Linked DNA regions of Vreelandella piezotolerans. The protein of the gene in region 2 interacts with the protein of the main gene of each other region in a pairwise test. Links are inferred from orthologs where the notes say so. Each region holds a gene or a part of one and is shown on either strand. Other genes may lie near its edges.

Region 1 (2,999 bases), 1.4 Mb from region 2 along the record:
TACCGGCGTGCTGTCCAACGTGGCTGTTGGCCCATTACTTTCGACGTCGTTGCCGTCAATCAGCCCGCCGCCGCCATTACCCTGCTGGGCAAAGGCTTGTTCATTGGAAGCGTTTTGCTCACCCACTGACGTTTCACCCAGTGAAATGCCTTGTTCGGCCAGCGCGTCGCGTAGTTGCGGAATCGCCTGCTCCAATACCTGACGAACCTGCGCATGAGCCGATAAGAAGTGCGCCTGGGCACCGTGTTCGGTCATTTTCAATGAAATGGAGAGCGGGCCAAGTTCGGCGGGGTGCAGTTTCATCTGAATGTGTTGCTCCCCCCCTCGCTGAGCAAATTGAACGAGTTGCTGACCGAGCTGGGATGGCCACGCCGGATGCGATACGGGAGTACCGATCGAGGAGGGGAGCGAGGTGCCCGATGGAACGGCAGCAGGGGCAGGAGTGCCATGAACATTAGGCACGTTGAGTGCTAGTTCGCTGGCGCTACCCAGCCGCGCAGCTGTGTCATTAGCGCCATTGCTGACCGCCAAGGCACTCGTCATTGCCTCACTACTGACGCGAAGTTGAGATGCATTCATTTGCGCAGCCGATGCCGTCAGCGTGCTGTATGTGGCAGGCTGACTGCTCGAGGATGCATGAGCCGTAGAGTTGGCGGCGAGCAGTGAGACGATGTGCTGGTTGCGGGACTCAAGTGTAGAGTCACCGGCCGAGCCTGTGCCGGCAGCGAGTTGCTGATAAGCAGCGACTAACGCGGCAGCATCTTGTTGGCTTATCGCTAACTGTTCGGCAATATCAGCAATCGACACGGTCTCAGCCGTGACGTCGCGGGATTGAGTCGTTGCATCACTGAAGGCTGCGACCAGCGCAAGACGACTGGAAATTTCGTCAAGCGATGATGGTGAGGTCTCTCCGGTGCTGCTGAGCATGCCGGGCAGAGCGGCTAGCTGGTCGGCGCTGGGTTGCTCTGCGTTGTGTAGCTGCGCGAGCAGCGTCGCGAGCTCTTCTTGGTCGAGCTCAATGCCTAGTGACTCCAATAGCGAGGCGAACTCCTTCAGAGCAGCCGATGCCTGTGAGGCGGATGTCGCACCGGTAGCGAGTTCTTGCGGCAGGCGTGGCTGTCCTTCATTCGCCTGAAGCATGGCTTGGCGGAAAAGACCGTTGCTGGAGAGGCTTTGAGCCCCGGTTGCCTGTGAAGCCGACATGCCATTGCCTTGGCTAGGACTCGCAGAAAGTAACAGTTGAATATTCATGAATAGGCTTCCTGACGCGACGCTAAAGGGGTTTGTCAGACTGTTGGCGAGCCAGACGATTAGTGACCATGTCGTCGCTCGCTTTCTGCTCGTGACGCGCTTGTCGGCGGTGCTCTTCTAATAACCGGCGCGAGGCCAGTGTATCGTAAGAGGAGAGTTTGCGCTGCTCCTGTTGCCAGTGCTGTTGGCTTTGTTGCACGCGCTTTTGCTGCGCCGCTAGCGCCTGTCGGGCACGGCTAAGAGCAGCATCCAGTGACGCCAAGAACTGTTGATAATTGTACATGGTAGCGGGGTCGATGCCGTCACGCATGGCTTGCTGTAAACGCTCGGCGTACTCCGCCCGATAGCGATTGAGCGACTGTAGCTGCGCTTCGGTTTGCTGCTGAGTTTGGCGCTCTTGCGCCAGCAGTTTGCCGGCTTGGTCGCGTGCATCGCGGGCAAGGTCTGTCAGCATATCGAGCTGTTGATGACTCATTTAGCCTCCCACTACCGTGTGCAGGGCTTGGCGGGACTCCTCAAGCGGCGCACACTCCTCGATATTTTGTTGAAGAAATCGCTCTAAATCAGGAAAGCGATTGACGGCTTCGTCTAGCCGAGGGTCATGCCCAGGGCTGTAGGCTCCCACGCTGATCAAATCGCGGTTGCGTTGATAGCGTGAAAAGAGTTGTTTGAACGTTCGCGCTTTCTGCTGCTGTTCTTGCGTCACGATGGCAGTCATCGCACGACTGATAGACGCTTCTATGTCGATGGCAGGGTAGTGGCCTGCTTCGGCCAGTGTGCGTGATAACACGATATGGCCATCCAAGATCGCCCTGGCCGAATCGGCGATAGGGTCCTGCTGGTCATCTCCCTCGGTGAGTACGGTATAGAACGCCGTAATCGAGCCGCCGCCTCGCTCCGCATTTCCCGCCCGCTCGACCAAGCCAGGCAATTTGGCGAACACCGATGGCGGATACCCTTTCGTGGCGGGCGGTTCGCCGATGGCGAGCGCGATTTCCCGCTGGGCCATGGCATAGCGCGTTAGCGAGTCCATGATCAGCAACACGTTGCGCCCAGCGTCGCGGAACCCTTCGGCAATGCGCGTGGCGTAAGCGGCCCCCTGCAATCGTTGGAGGGGCGACGTGTCGGCAGGGGCGGCGACGACCACGGCGCGTCGACGGCCCTCTGGACCCAAAATATTGTCGATGAAATCCTGCACTTCGCGGCCACGCTCGCCGATCAAGCCAACCACGATCACATCGGCTTGGGTATAGCGTGCCATCATACCCAGCAGTACCGATTTACCGACGCCAGAGCCAGCGAATAGCCCCATGCGTTGGCCTCGGCCTACGCTAAGCAGTGCGTTGATGGCGCGGATACCAACATCGATCTGTGACTCTATGGGCGCTCGAGACAGTGGGTTGAGCGGTCGAGACTGCAGGGTCGTGCGGGGTGCCTCTTCGACGCTTTCACGGTCGTCGAGCGGGTTACCGTTACCATCGAGCACGCGCCCCAGCAGTTCGTCGCCGACTGGGAAGCGACGAGCACTATGCCCGTTGCCATCGACCAAGGGCGTCACCCGTGCGCCTGGCATCAAGCCAGAAATTTCTTCCAGCGGCATCAGGTAAAGCTTATCGCCCGAGAAGCCAACGACTTCGGCTTCGGCATGCTTATCACTGTCGTTCAGGCGGCCATCGGCGCCCGGAAGTTCGATTTGGCAGGCGCTGCCAACCGCCACACGTAACCCGACTACTTCGATCACCATGCCC
Region 2 (8,313 bases):
TTGCGACGCTTCAGGCGCAGCAATTCGCCTTCAAGGTCGGCGACGGCTTGAGCGCCATCTTTGGTGCCGGACAGCACGTCATGAGAGGTGCTGAAGAACGCGTTGCTGACACGGCCATAGGCATCGCCCGTGGGGGCAGAGGGGCGGGCCACCGCGTTGGTGAACGTATCGTAAAGCGTGCCGAAGAAGGGCACGGCATCCAGCACTTCCTGGTCTTGGTAGAGCGAATCGATCGTCGGGTTGTAAGAAGCCTGAATGGCGCGGCGCTTTTGCTCTTCTTCACCGGTCAGATACGCCACCAGGTCAGCGGCGATCTCAGGATGCTCGCTGTAGCGCGACACGGCCAGGTTCCAGCCGCCCAGGCCCGCGGCGCTCTGGCCCTCTTCACCGCCGGCAGGCAGCTGCACGACGCCTACTTTGCCGCGCACGTCGCTATCGTCACTCTGGGCCAGTGACCACGCGTAGGGCCAGTTGCGCATGAAGACGGCATTGCCGCCCTGGAAAACACCCCGTGCTTCCTCTTCGGTGTAGTTCAGCACGCCTTCCGGGGAGATGTCGCCAATCCAAGAGGCGGCCAGATCCAGCGCTTGGGCAGCGCGCTCGTTGTTGATGGTCACTTCGCCTTCGTTATCGACCACGGTGCCGCCGCCAAAGCTGGCAACCCACTCGAGGGCGTTGACGGTCAGGCCTTCGTAGGCGCGGCCTTGGAACACGAAGCCTTGCATACGGTCGTTGCCCGCTTCACGCTCGGCGTTTTGAATATCGCGCGCGATCTCCGTCATCTCTTGCCACGTGGTGGGCACCTCGTGGCCATGCTTTTCCAGCAGGTCTTCGCGGTAGTAAAGAACACCCGCATCGGTAAACCAGGGCATGGCGACCAGGCGGTCATCGATGGTGTTATTGGTCACGATGGTGTCGAAGTGACCGACTGCGGCGTCTTCACCCAGTACTTCGCGCAGGTCGAGCAGGTGGTTGGCTAGCAGACCGGGCCATACCACGTCGATCTGCATCACATCGATATCGCTGGAGTTAGCGGAGAGAATTTGTTGATAGAGAGACAGGCGCTCAGTAGACGAGTTGGGCGTTGAAACCACATCGACGCTGTGGCCGGTTTTCTCTTCCCAGGCGCGTACGCCTTCTTGGCAAAGGGTCAACTCTGCGCCAACTGCACCACAGGAGATCGTCAGTTCGGCCGCCTGGGCAGACCCGGTGGCACTGGCAAGACTGGCCAAAGCAATAGCTGAAGTGAGTAGTGTCTTTTTCATTACGGCGTTCCTCGGCGTTTATTGTTGTGGGTGATGGGGTATCAATGCGCTCATAGCGCCTACTTAAACGATTAAGTACGCTGCCAGTTAGCCGTCTGTCGTCGTGAAGTTCAATAGCGACTTTTGTCTAATCTATGTCAATTCAATTTCTCTAAGATAAATAACCTTTTAGACATTGGTCGATAATTAGTAAAAGCTTGTTGGTTTACGTGCTCTTAATCGATTAAGTTTCAACTGTCACTCTATCTTCACACAACACGAAAGTTGCTTTGCAACACGTTGGGTCAATCACCTTGTCGCGTTGTTGGGCACAGGCTTCGGCGAGTCGAAGTAACGACACGGGTGGCAGCACTGAAACGCTGGCTTTTTTTACACCGGTTTTGGGGCCGGTGATCAAAAAGTAGGGAGCCAAACGGTTCGGGCGTTCGGGATAAAAAACAATAGGATTTAACACTAGGGTTGAAAAACAATGCATAAAATGACGTTCAAAACACCTTTAGCCATTGCCGTCGCCGCTGCCAGCTTCGGTCTTTGCGGTGCCGCCAATGCTGACATGACCTTGGAAGAGCGCTTTGCCGAGCTGGAAGCACGCATTGCAGCCGCTGAGCAGCGAGCTGAAGCGGCCGAGCGCCGCGCCGAGCTAGCCGAGCAAGGTCGCGGAACCGCGCCTGCATCCAGCGCCCCGGCTGCGGCGACTACCAATGCCGATATCGAAGAGCGCCTGGCCCGCGTCGAACGCCAGGCCAGCGGCGAAGAGGGCTTTTCGTTTAACGTTTACGCCCGATCTGGCCTGCTGATTGGTGAAGATGGCAAAAGTGCACCGGGTGGCCCGTACCTAACGCCCGCCGGTGGTAACGGTGGGGCGGTGGGGCGTTTGGGCAACGAGCCGGACACCTACTCTGAAGCGATCCTGAACTACCGCATGCAGTTCGATAACGGCGCCAAAGCCCGCTACACCACCATGCTGGCCCATGGCACCAACTCCAGCAACGACTGGGTGGGCGATGACACCAACCTGAACGTGCGTCAGGTGTACGCAGAGTTCAGCGATTTGCCGAGCTTTACAGGGGCCTTCGAGAACGCCTCGATCTGGGCGGGTAAGCGCTTCGATCGCAATAACTTCGACATTCACTGGCTTGACAGCGACGTGGTCTTTCTCGCCGGTACCGGTGGTGGTGTGTACGACGTGCAGCTGGCGGAGAACTGGAAAACCAACTTCTCGCTCTATGGTCGCAGCTTCAGCGACTTCCCGGTCGTCAACCGTGAAAACCCCGGTTTGGACGGCGAAAACAGCGATACCGACAACCTTGTCCTGACCTCCAACAACTACTTCGGTAACTGGCAGGTGATGGTCAACGGCATGTCCGCTGCCGATAACGACGAGCGCGACATCGGCGTCGGCCAAACCGCTGCCGATACCGGTTGGCACACCATGGTGGCCTACCACGGTGATAGCTTCTTTGGGTTGGGCGACGGTAACTTCAAGGCCGCCGTACTGCACGGCCAAGGCCTGGGTGCCGAGGTGAAAGGCTTGGGTAGCAACGGCGACTTGACCGATGATGCCAGCGCAACGCGCCTTGCCCTCTACGGCACGACCTACATTGCCCCGCAGTGGCGCATTGCGCCGGCCATCCTGGCGGAAACCAGCGACGACCGTTTTGCTAGTGGCGATAGCTATGATTGGGCCACGCTGAACGTTCGCCTGGCGAACGAAATCAACCAAAACTTCGAAATGCAGTACGAAGCCAGCTACCAGTGGATGGACTTCGAACCGCAGGGTTACAGCGGCCGCAATGCGGTGGACGGCGACTACATGAAGTTCACTATCGCCCCGACCTTCAAGCCGGAAGTGGGCGGGTTCTGGAAGCGTCCTGAAATCCGTCTGTTCACCACCTACAGCGACTGGGATGAGAGCCTGAATAGCTACGGTGCCAGCTCGCTGGGCAGCGACGGCTTCACAGGTGGTGAGTTCACCTTCGGTGTCCAAACCGAAGTATGGTTCTAGGGGAGTACCGCTCGCTAGCAAGACTGCTTTCGATCTCATGGCGGCATGAGCGCCATCTGCCCATGCCGGTTGCCCGCGACTCGTCGCGGGCTTTTTATTGTCCAAATAAGTAGCCTAAGTCATAGACGAGGACGTTGGTAGACACATAGGAGAGGGCCATGCCGCTGCTACAAGAAAAGCTTACCGCACCGACGTTGCCACTGGGCGTCGTGGCAAGGCCGCGCCTCAATGATGCCTTTGCATTGAACGAGCGCGTGCGCCTGCTTCTCGTTCAAGCCCCGTCGGGCTACGGAAAGACCACGCTACTGGCAGAACGCCTACCCGCCCTGGAGCAAGACGCCGCTTGGCTGCGCCTGGACCAGCGCGACAATCGGCCCGAGCGCTTTTTACGCTACTGGCAAGCCGCCATCGATACGCTGTTACGTGAGGATGCGCCGCTGTCGCCTTTGTCTGAGGCGGCGGACTGCGTGGAGCAGCTAGAGCGCTGGCTGGGCGAGCTGCCGAAGCAGCGGACGGCTTGTCGGCTGGTCGTGGATGAGTTCGAGCACCTGACGCACCCCGATATTCTGGCGGGGCTTGCCCACTGGCTGCGTCATCAGCCGCCCTGGCTGACCCTGACCCTAGCCAGTCGCTCCCGGCCTGCGCTGGGCCTTGCCAGCCTGCGGCTGCGGGGCGAACTCGAAGAGATCGATCTAAGCGCCCTGGCCTTCGATAGCGAAGAGGCGCAAACCCTCTGCGCCGAGCAGCTCAGTTTTCCGCCTACTCGGGTGAGCCTGGAGCGGGCGCTGCGCCGCAGCGGCGGCTGGGTGATGGCCCTGAACTGGCTGGTGGAGCGTACGACGACTCGCGCCGGATTCGATGCGCTGGTCGAGCGGCTAAACGGCGGTCATCCCGATTTTGTGGCCTGGTTCGATGAACGGCTGGCCGAGGCGCTGCCCCCTGAGGAGCGAGAGCTACTACTGCAGCTCGGTGTGCTGGAGCGCTTCTCACCTGAATTGATGGCGCGCCTGCTGGAGGGCGAGCGGCTTACCCAGCGGCTCGATGCCTTCGAGCAAGCGGGGCTATTCATCGAGCGGCCCGACCCCCACGCCCAGTGGTACCGCTTTCAACGGCTGTTCGGGGAGTACCTGCGCCACCGCCGCCACGAGCTTAGCTTGGCCACCCAGCGCACCCTGCACCAGCGGGCCAGCCAAGCCTGGCTGGCACTCAACGACCCGATCATGGCGTTGCGCCAAGCCATTTTGGCGGAATCGCCCGAGGAGGTGGCCAGTCTACTGGTCGCGCAAGGGCCAGCGCTGTTGGCCAGCGGGGCCTACGCGCTGCTGGCTCAAGGGCTTGGGCTGCTGGGGGAGCCGCAAATCTCGACACGCCCAGAGCTGGCGCTGCTCTACGGCTGGGTCTCCCATGCGCAGTTCCAGTTCGATATCACCGCACGAGTCATCCAATGGATCGAAGCGCAGCTGGAGGCCCCAGAGTGGCAGCGGCTGACGGCCGAGTTTGCCACCCTGCGCGCCCAATTAGCGATCAATCAGGGCAACGCCGAGCGCGCTGCGCCGCTCGCTGAACAGGCGCTGGCCGTGCCCGCCCGCTATTTAGCCTCCACCCCGCTGACCGCGACCGCCATCTTGAGCGAGGCGCGTTTCGTGCTGGGCTATCTGGACGAGTCGCTGCAACGGGTGCGCGAGGTGGAGCGTCTGGCACGCCAGCGAGAGGATCACCAGCTACTGCTGTGGTCATTCTGCCATCAGTCGGAAACGCTGGTGGCCCAGGGGCGCTTGCAGGCCGCTTACGATATTCAAGAGCGCGCTTTTGCCCTTCTGGAGCGGGCAGAGCTCGAGCACCTGCCCGTGGCGGAGTTTCTCTACCGGATTCGCAGCCAGGTGCTTTGGGAGTGGCACCGCCTGGATGAAGCCGAGCAGGCCGCGCTCAAAGGCATTGCCGTGCTCGACAACCAGGGCGAGCGCTGGACGCTGCAGTGCCACATTCAACTGGCCAAAATTGCCCAGAGCCGTGGCGATCAGGCTCAGTGCGCTGACCATATTCGGCGGCTGCGTAAAATCCTGGCCGAAGGCGATTACCATATCGACTGGGTCGCCAATGCCCACGCCACGCTGCTGGCCTGGTGGCACTCCACGCAAGACCTCGACGCTGTGGAGCGCTGGCGTCAGGAAGCGCCCGCGCCCATCACCGAAGGGGCCACCAACCACTTTGCCCAATGCAACGTACGCAATCACGCTCGGGCGCTTACGCTGCTGGGCCGCTTTGATGAGGCCCGCGCGCTGCTGGAAGCACTCGAAGTCCATACTCAAAGACTTGGGCTGGTCACCGATGCCAACCGCAACCAGCTCTGCCTCGCGGCCGCTGCGTGGTCGGCTGGCCAGGAGGAGCAAGCCCGGCACCATATGCATCAAGCGCTCAGTTTGGCGTCTCGCACGGCGTTGATAGGCAGCTTTTTGCGCATGGGCAAACCGCTGGGAGATCTGCTGTCGGGCTTATTGACGGACGGCACGCTATCAGCCTTGGAGCAGGCGAGGGCAGAGCGGCTGCTGGCGCTGGCGGGTCAGCAGAAAGACTTTGGAAGCGCCCGACGCTTGATATTGGACGAAACGGTGATCGCGGATATCGTCGCAAGACCTGACGTGCCGGAGCTGATTCGCACCTCGCCGCTCACCCGACGCGAATGGCAAATCCTGGGGTTGATCCACGCCGGGCTCTCCAATGAGCAGATTGCCGAACAGCTCTCGGTGGCGCCGACGACCATCAAGACCCATATCCGCAGCCTTTACCAAAAGCAGAACATTCGCCGCCGAGACGAAGCCATTGCGCTGGCAGGGCAACTCATGGCGCATATTCAGGGGGAGTGAGGCGCCGTGTGACCACTCCTCCCCACGCCTACGCCTGATGCGTCCAGTGGGGGAGGATTCTATCAAGCGGCGTAGCCTGCATCATGCCAGCCATAGGTGATGACTCAACGATTTGAGACACCGTCGGTAATAACAAGGATAAGGACCATGATGCAGACACCTTCTACTTCTCACTACGTTGGCAGCCAAGGAGCCGACTGGTGGCGCGGCGCGGTGATTTACCAAATCTACCCGCGTAGCTTTATGGACAGTCACGGCGACGGCATTGGCGATTTGAAAGGGGTGATCGACAAGCTCGACTACATCGCTTCATTAAACGTCGATGCGATTTGGCTGTCGCCGTTTTTTACCTCGCCGATGAAAGATTTCGGCTACGACATCAGCAACTACCGCGATGTCGACCCCATGTTCGGCACGCTGGAAGACTTCGACCGCCTGGTCGAAGCGGCCCACGCGCGGGGGCTGAAAGTGACGATCGATCAGGTGATGTCCCACACCTCCGACCAGCACGTGTGGTTCGAAGAGAGCCGCCAAAGCCGCGACAACCCCAAAGCCGACTGGTACGTATGGGCCGATCCCAAACCCGACGGCGCGCCGCCCACCAACTGGCAGTCGGTATTCGGCGGCAGCGCCTGGCAGTGGGATACCCGCCGCTGCCAGTACTACCTGCATAACTTCTTGGCCAGCCAGCCGGATCTTAACTTCCGCACCCCTGCGGTGGTCGACGCCATGCTGGAAGAGGTGCGCTTCTGGTTGGAGCGCGGCGTGGATGGCTTCCGGCTGGATGCGGTGAACTTCTGCACCCACGGCGAGTTAAAAGACAACCCGCCGCGCCAGGAAGTTACCGAGAGCTTCCTGGGCGTTCGCCCCGACAACCCCTACGGCTATCAGCTCCACCAATACGACAAAACCCAGCCGGAAAATCTGGTGTTTCTGGAGCGGCTGCGGGCGCTGCTGGATGAGTACCCCGGCACCACGAGCGTAGGTGAAGTGGGTGACGACGATGCGCTCGGCGTGATGGCGGAGTACTCCCAGGGCGGCAAGCGCCTGCACATGTGCTATTCGTTCAACCTGCTGACCGATAAAGCCGACCCTGGCTACTTGCACGAAACGCTCACCGAAATGGAAGCGCGCATTGGCGATGGCTGGCCCTGCTGGGCGCTGGGAAACCACGACGTAACGCGGCTGGCAACCCGCTGGCAGGCGGAAGGGCAGCTCGATAAGCTGCGCCTCTATTTGGTGTTCCTGTTCAGCCAGCGGGGCAGCGTATGCCTCTATCAGGGCGAAGAGCTGGGCCTGCCCGAGGCGGAGCTGACGTTCGAGCAGCTCGTCGATCCGGCGGGCATCACCTTCTGGCCTGCTTATAAAGGTCGCGATGGCTGCCGCACCCCGCACCCCTGGCAGGCGGACGCCCGCCATGCGGGCTTTAGCAGCGCTACTCCCTGGCTGCCGGTGCCCGATTCCCACGCAAGTTTGGCGGTGGACCAGCAAGAGCAGGATGCCGATTCGCTGCTCAATGCCTACCGCGCGTTTTTAGCCTTCCGCCGCACGCAGCCTGCGCTGGTGAAAGGCGACGTGGATTACCATCCGGTACGCGACGAGGTGCTCTGTTTGGAGCGCACCCATCAGCAAACTCGCCTGCTGGTGGCGCTGAACTTTAGCGATCAAACCGTGACCCGCTCGGCTCCCGAGGGCGCTGAAGCACTGGGGGATGCACCTAAGTGGCTAAACGGCGAGTGGCAGGCAGGTACGCTGACACTGCCGCCGTTTGGGGTGGCGATTGCCCGCTGCCCGCACACTCAGGAGGAAGCACCATGGGACGTTTGACGTTTAGCGGCATCGGTAAGTCTTTCGATGGTATTGAAATCTCACGGGATATCGACCTCACCATCGAAGACGGCGAGTTCGTCGTTTTCGTGGGCCCCTCCGGCTGCGGTAAATCCACGCTACTCCGCATGATTGCAGGCTTGGAAGACATCACCACCGGGGATATGCAGCTCGATGGCCAGCGGATCAACGAGATACCGCCCCAGGAGCGGGACATCGGCATGGTGTTCCAATCCTACGCGCTCTACCCGCACATGAGCGTGGCGGAGAACATGGCCTTTGGCTTGAAGCTGGCGCGTACCGACAAAGCAGAAATTCGCCGCCGCGTGGAGCACGCCGCCGAGATGCTGCA
Region 3 (2,871 bases), 1.2 Mb from region 2 along the record:
CACCATCCCGACCAAGAAGACGCAAACCTTCTCGACCGCGGATGACAACCAGACCGCCGTGACCATTCACGTCGTTCAGGGTGAGCGTAAGCAAGTGTCGCAGAACAAGTCGCTGGGTCGCTTCGACCTCGCCGACATTCCGCCGGCACCGCGCGGTGTGCCGCAGATCGAAGTGGCGTTCGATCTCGATGCCAACGGCATTCTGAACGTGTCTGCCAAAGACAAGGCGACCGGCAAAGAGCAGTCCATCGTCATCAAGGCGTCTAGCGGCCTCTCCGATGATGAGATCGAGCAAATGGTACGCGACGCTGAAGCTCACGCGGACGAAGACAAGAAGTTCGAAGCGCTGGTACAGCTGCGTAACCAAGCGGACGGCATGATTCACGCCACCCGTAAGACCGTTCAAGAAGCGGGCGATAAGGCCACCGATGACGAGAAACAGGCCATCGAAAACGCCATCGCCGAACTGGAAGAAGCGGTGAAAACCGATGACCAGGACGACATCCAGAAGAAACTGGATGCGCTGACCGAAGTCTCCGGCCAGCTGGCGCAAAAGATGTACGCCGAACAGGCAGAAGCGGCCCAGGCGGGTGGTGAAGGTGCTGAAGAAGCCAACACCAAGCAGGACGATGACGTGGTTGACGCCGAATACGAAGAAGTCAACGACGACAAGAAGAAGCAGTAACCCACCTCTTTCTGCCAAGGAAAGCGGTGACGCGGGAGGCAACTCCCGCGTTGCTGTTTCCGCGGCCGAGACGCCTATAGTGCGTAGCTAACCAGGAGGCGTAGGACCCATGTCCAAACGCGATTATTACGAAGTCCTGGGTGTCGAAAAAGGGGCCGATCAGAAAGAGATCAAAAAGGCCTATCGCCGTCTGGCGCAAAAATTCCACCCTGATCGAAACCCGGACGATACCTCCGCAGCGGAAAAATTCCGCGAAGTGTCGGAAGCTTACGAAGTTCTGAGCGATGGCGAGAAGCGCGCGGCCTACGACCAGTTCGGCCATGCCGGTGTGGATGGCCAGGGCGGCGGCTTTGGCGGCGGTGGCTTCGGTGGCGGCGGCGCTGGCGATTTCAGCGATATCTTCGGCGATGTGTTTGGCGATATCTTCGGTGGCGGCGGTGGTCGTCGTCGTGGGCCCAACGCACCTGCACGGGGCTCCGACCTGCGCTACAACCTAGAGCTGGATCTAGAGAGCGCAGTGGCGGGCACCACGGTGGACATTCGCGTCCCGCGTCATATTGAGTGTGACCGCTGCGACGGTGGCGGCGCCGAGCCGGGCTCCACCAAAGAGACCTGCCCGACCTGCCATGGTCACGGCCAAGTACGCATGCAGCAGGGCTTCTTTGCGGTTCAGCAAACCTGCCCGACCTGTCACGGCAGTGGCCAGCACATCAAAGTGCCGTGCCACAAATGTAACGGCGAAGGCCGCGTGCGTGAAACCCGCACCCTCTCGGTGAAGATTCCGCCGGGTGTGGATACCGGCGACCGTATTCGTCTCAACGGCGAAGGCGAGAGCGGCGTGAACGGAGGCCCGGCGGGCGATCTGTACGTTCAGGTGTCCATCAAGCCGCACCACATCTTCAAGCGTGACGGTAAGCACCTGCAGTGCGACGTGCCGATCAATTTCGTCGATGCAGCCCTCGGTGGCGAGTTGGAAGTGCCCACGCTGGATGGCCGCGTGAAGCTGAAGATTCCGCCGGAAACCCAAACCGGCAAACTCTTCCGCCTACGTGGTAAAGGCGTGAAGCCCGTTCGCGGCGGCGCCCCCGGCGACCTGCTGTGCAAAGTGGTGCTGGAAACGCCCGTCAACCTCAACGACGAGCAGAAAGACCTGCTTCGCCAGCTGCAAGAGAGCTTCGATGGCAGCAACAGCCACAGCCACTCACCGAAGAAGACCGGTTTCTTCGACAGCGTGAAGAAGTTCTTTGAAGAGATGAAGCCGTAAGAGCCCAGAGCGCTCTGAAGTAACAGCCCCAGCACCCCGGTGCTGGGGCTTTTTTATATGTATATGCCATTGCAGACCCATCCGCCGCGCCAAGGCTTGTGGGTCTGGCAGACGATGCTACGTGGGGCTTGAGTGAGACAAGCCAAGGCGACTTACGTCACAATAACAGCATCCGCTTATTAACCTCTGGACGCTGACGAATGAAGGAAACCACCTAATGCCTTTGGATGCTGTTGACCGCCCTTATTTGGGGATTTGGCTGCGTGTGCTGTCGGGGGTGCTGTTTACGGGCATGCTGGTGTGTATCAAAGCCGTGAGCGATGAAGTGCCGGTGGGGCAGTCGGTGTTTTTCCGTTCGCTGTTTGCGCTGTTGCCGATCGTGGTGTTTCTGGCCCTACGCCGGGAGTTTCCTCAGGGATTGGCGACCCGGCGACCGTTGGGGCATGCCTTGCGTTCAGGATTGGGCGCGGCGGCGATGTTTGCCTCGTTTGCCGCCGTGGCGGTGCTGCCGGTGGCCGAGACCACGCTGCTGGCGCAGTTGACGCCTATTTTTATGGCACTAGGCGGTGTCTTGCTGTTGGGCGAGCGCTTTACGTGGGTGCGTGCGCTCGCGATGGGGCTGGCGATGGGGGGAATGGCCGTGCTGGTGTTGCCGAACGTGGGCGGTGCTTCCCAATCGGGCCAGCTGGTGGGCTATCTATTGGCGGTGCTGAGCGCGGTGCTGACGGCGGGGGCGTTACTCACCGTGCGGCGCATTTCGCGCACGGAAACGCCGGGCGCCATCGCGTTTTACTTCATTTTGGTGTCGGCCCTGGCGGGGCTGGCGACGCTGCCGCTAGGCTGGTCAGCGTTACGCCCAGAGGTGTTGAGCCTGCTCGTGCTGGCGGGGCTGTTGGGCGGGGCGGCGCATATCGCGATGACG

Evidence for each region. Proteins that work in one complex are often made in the same cells at the same time.
Region 1: the proteins of malT (region 2) and fliJ interact in binary tests that used the Escherichia coli proteins (3 or more experiments, as listed by UniProt). The link is inferred for Vreelandella piezotolerans from one-to-one orthologs.
Region 3: the proteins of malT (region 2) and dnaJ interact in binary tests that used the Escherichia coli proteins (3 or more experiments, as listed by UniProt). The link is inferred for Vreelandella piezotolerans from one-to-one orthologs.

Annotation. Positions count from the first base shown.
Region 1 is NZ_CP048602.1:115,056-118,054, forward strand. It holds fliJ (flagellar export protein FliJ), read right to left. Parts: upstream 1,727-2,999; coding sequence 1,274-1,726; downstream 1-1,273. Other genes in the region: GYM47_RS00510 (flagellar hook-length control protein FliK), read right to left, coding at 1-1,251; fliI (flagellar protein export ATPase FliI), read right to left, coding at 1,727-2,999. UniProt on the Escherichia coli protein: The FliJ protein is a flagellar protein that affects chemotactic events. Mutations in FliJ results in failure to respond to chemotactic stimuli.
Region 2 is NZ_CP048602.1:1,502,458-1,510,770, forward strand. The notes cover bases 3,121-6,334. They hold malT (HTH-type transcriptional regulator MalT), read left to right. Parts: upstream 3,121-3,428; coding sequence 3,429-6,134; downstream 6,135-6,334. Other genes in these bases: GYM47_RS06915 (carbohydrate porin), read left to right, coding at 3,121-3,270; GYM47_RS06925 (alpha-amylase family glycosyl hydrolase), read left to right, coding at 6,282-6,334. Outside these bases: GYM47_RS06910 (ABC transporter substrate-binding protein), read right to left, coding at 1-1,265; more of GYM47_RS06915, read left to right, coding at 1,735-3,120; more of GYM47_RS06925, read left to right, coding at 6,335-7,961; sn-glycerol-3-phosphate ABC transporter ATP-binding protein UgpC, read left to right, coding at 7,949-8,313. UniProt on the Escherichia coli protein: Positively regulates the transcription of the maltose regulon whose gene products are responsible for uptake and catabolism of malto-oligosaccharides.
Region 3 is NZ_CP048602.1:349,299-352,169, forward strand. It holds dnaJ (molecular chaperone DnaJ), read left to right. Parts: upstream 1-794; coding sequence 795-1,949; downstream 1,950-2,871. Other genes in the region: dnaK (molecular chaperone DnaK), read left to right, coding at 1-685; GYM47_RS01665 (DMT family transporter), read left to right, coding at 2,167-2,871.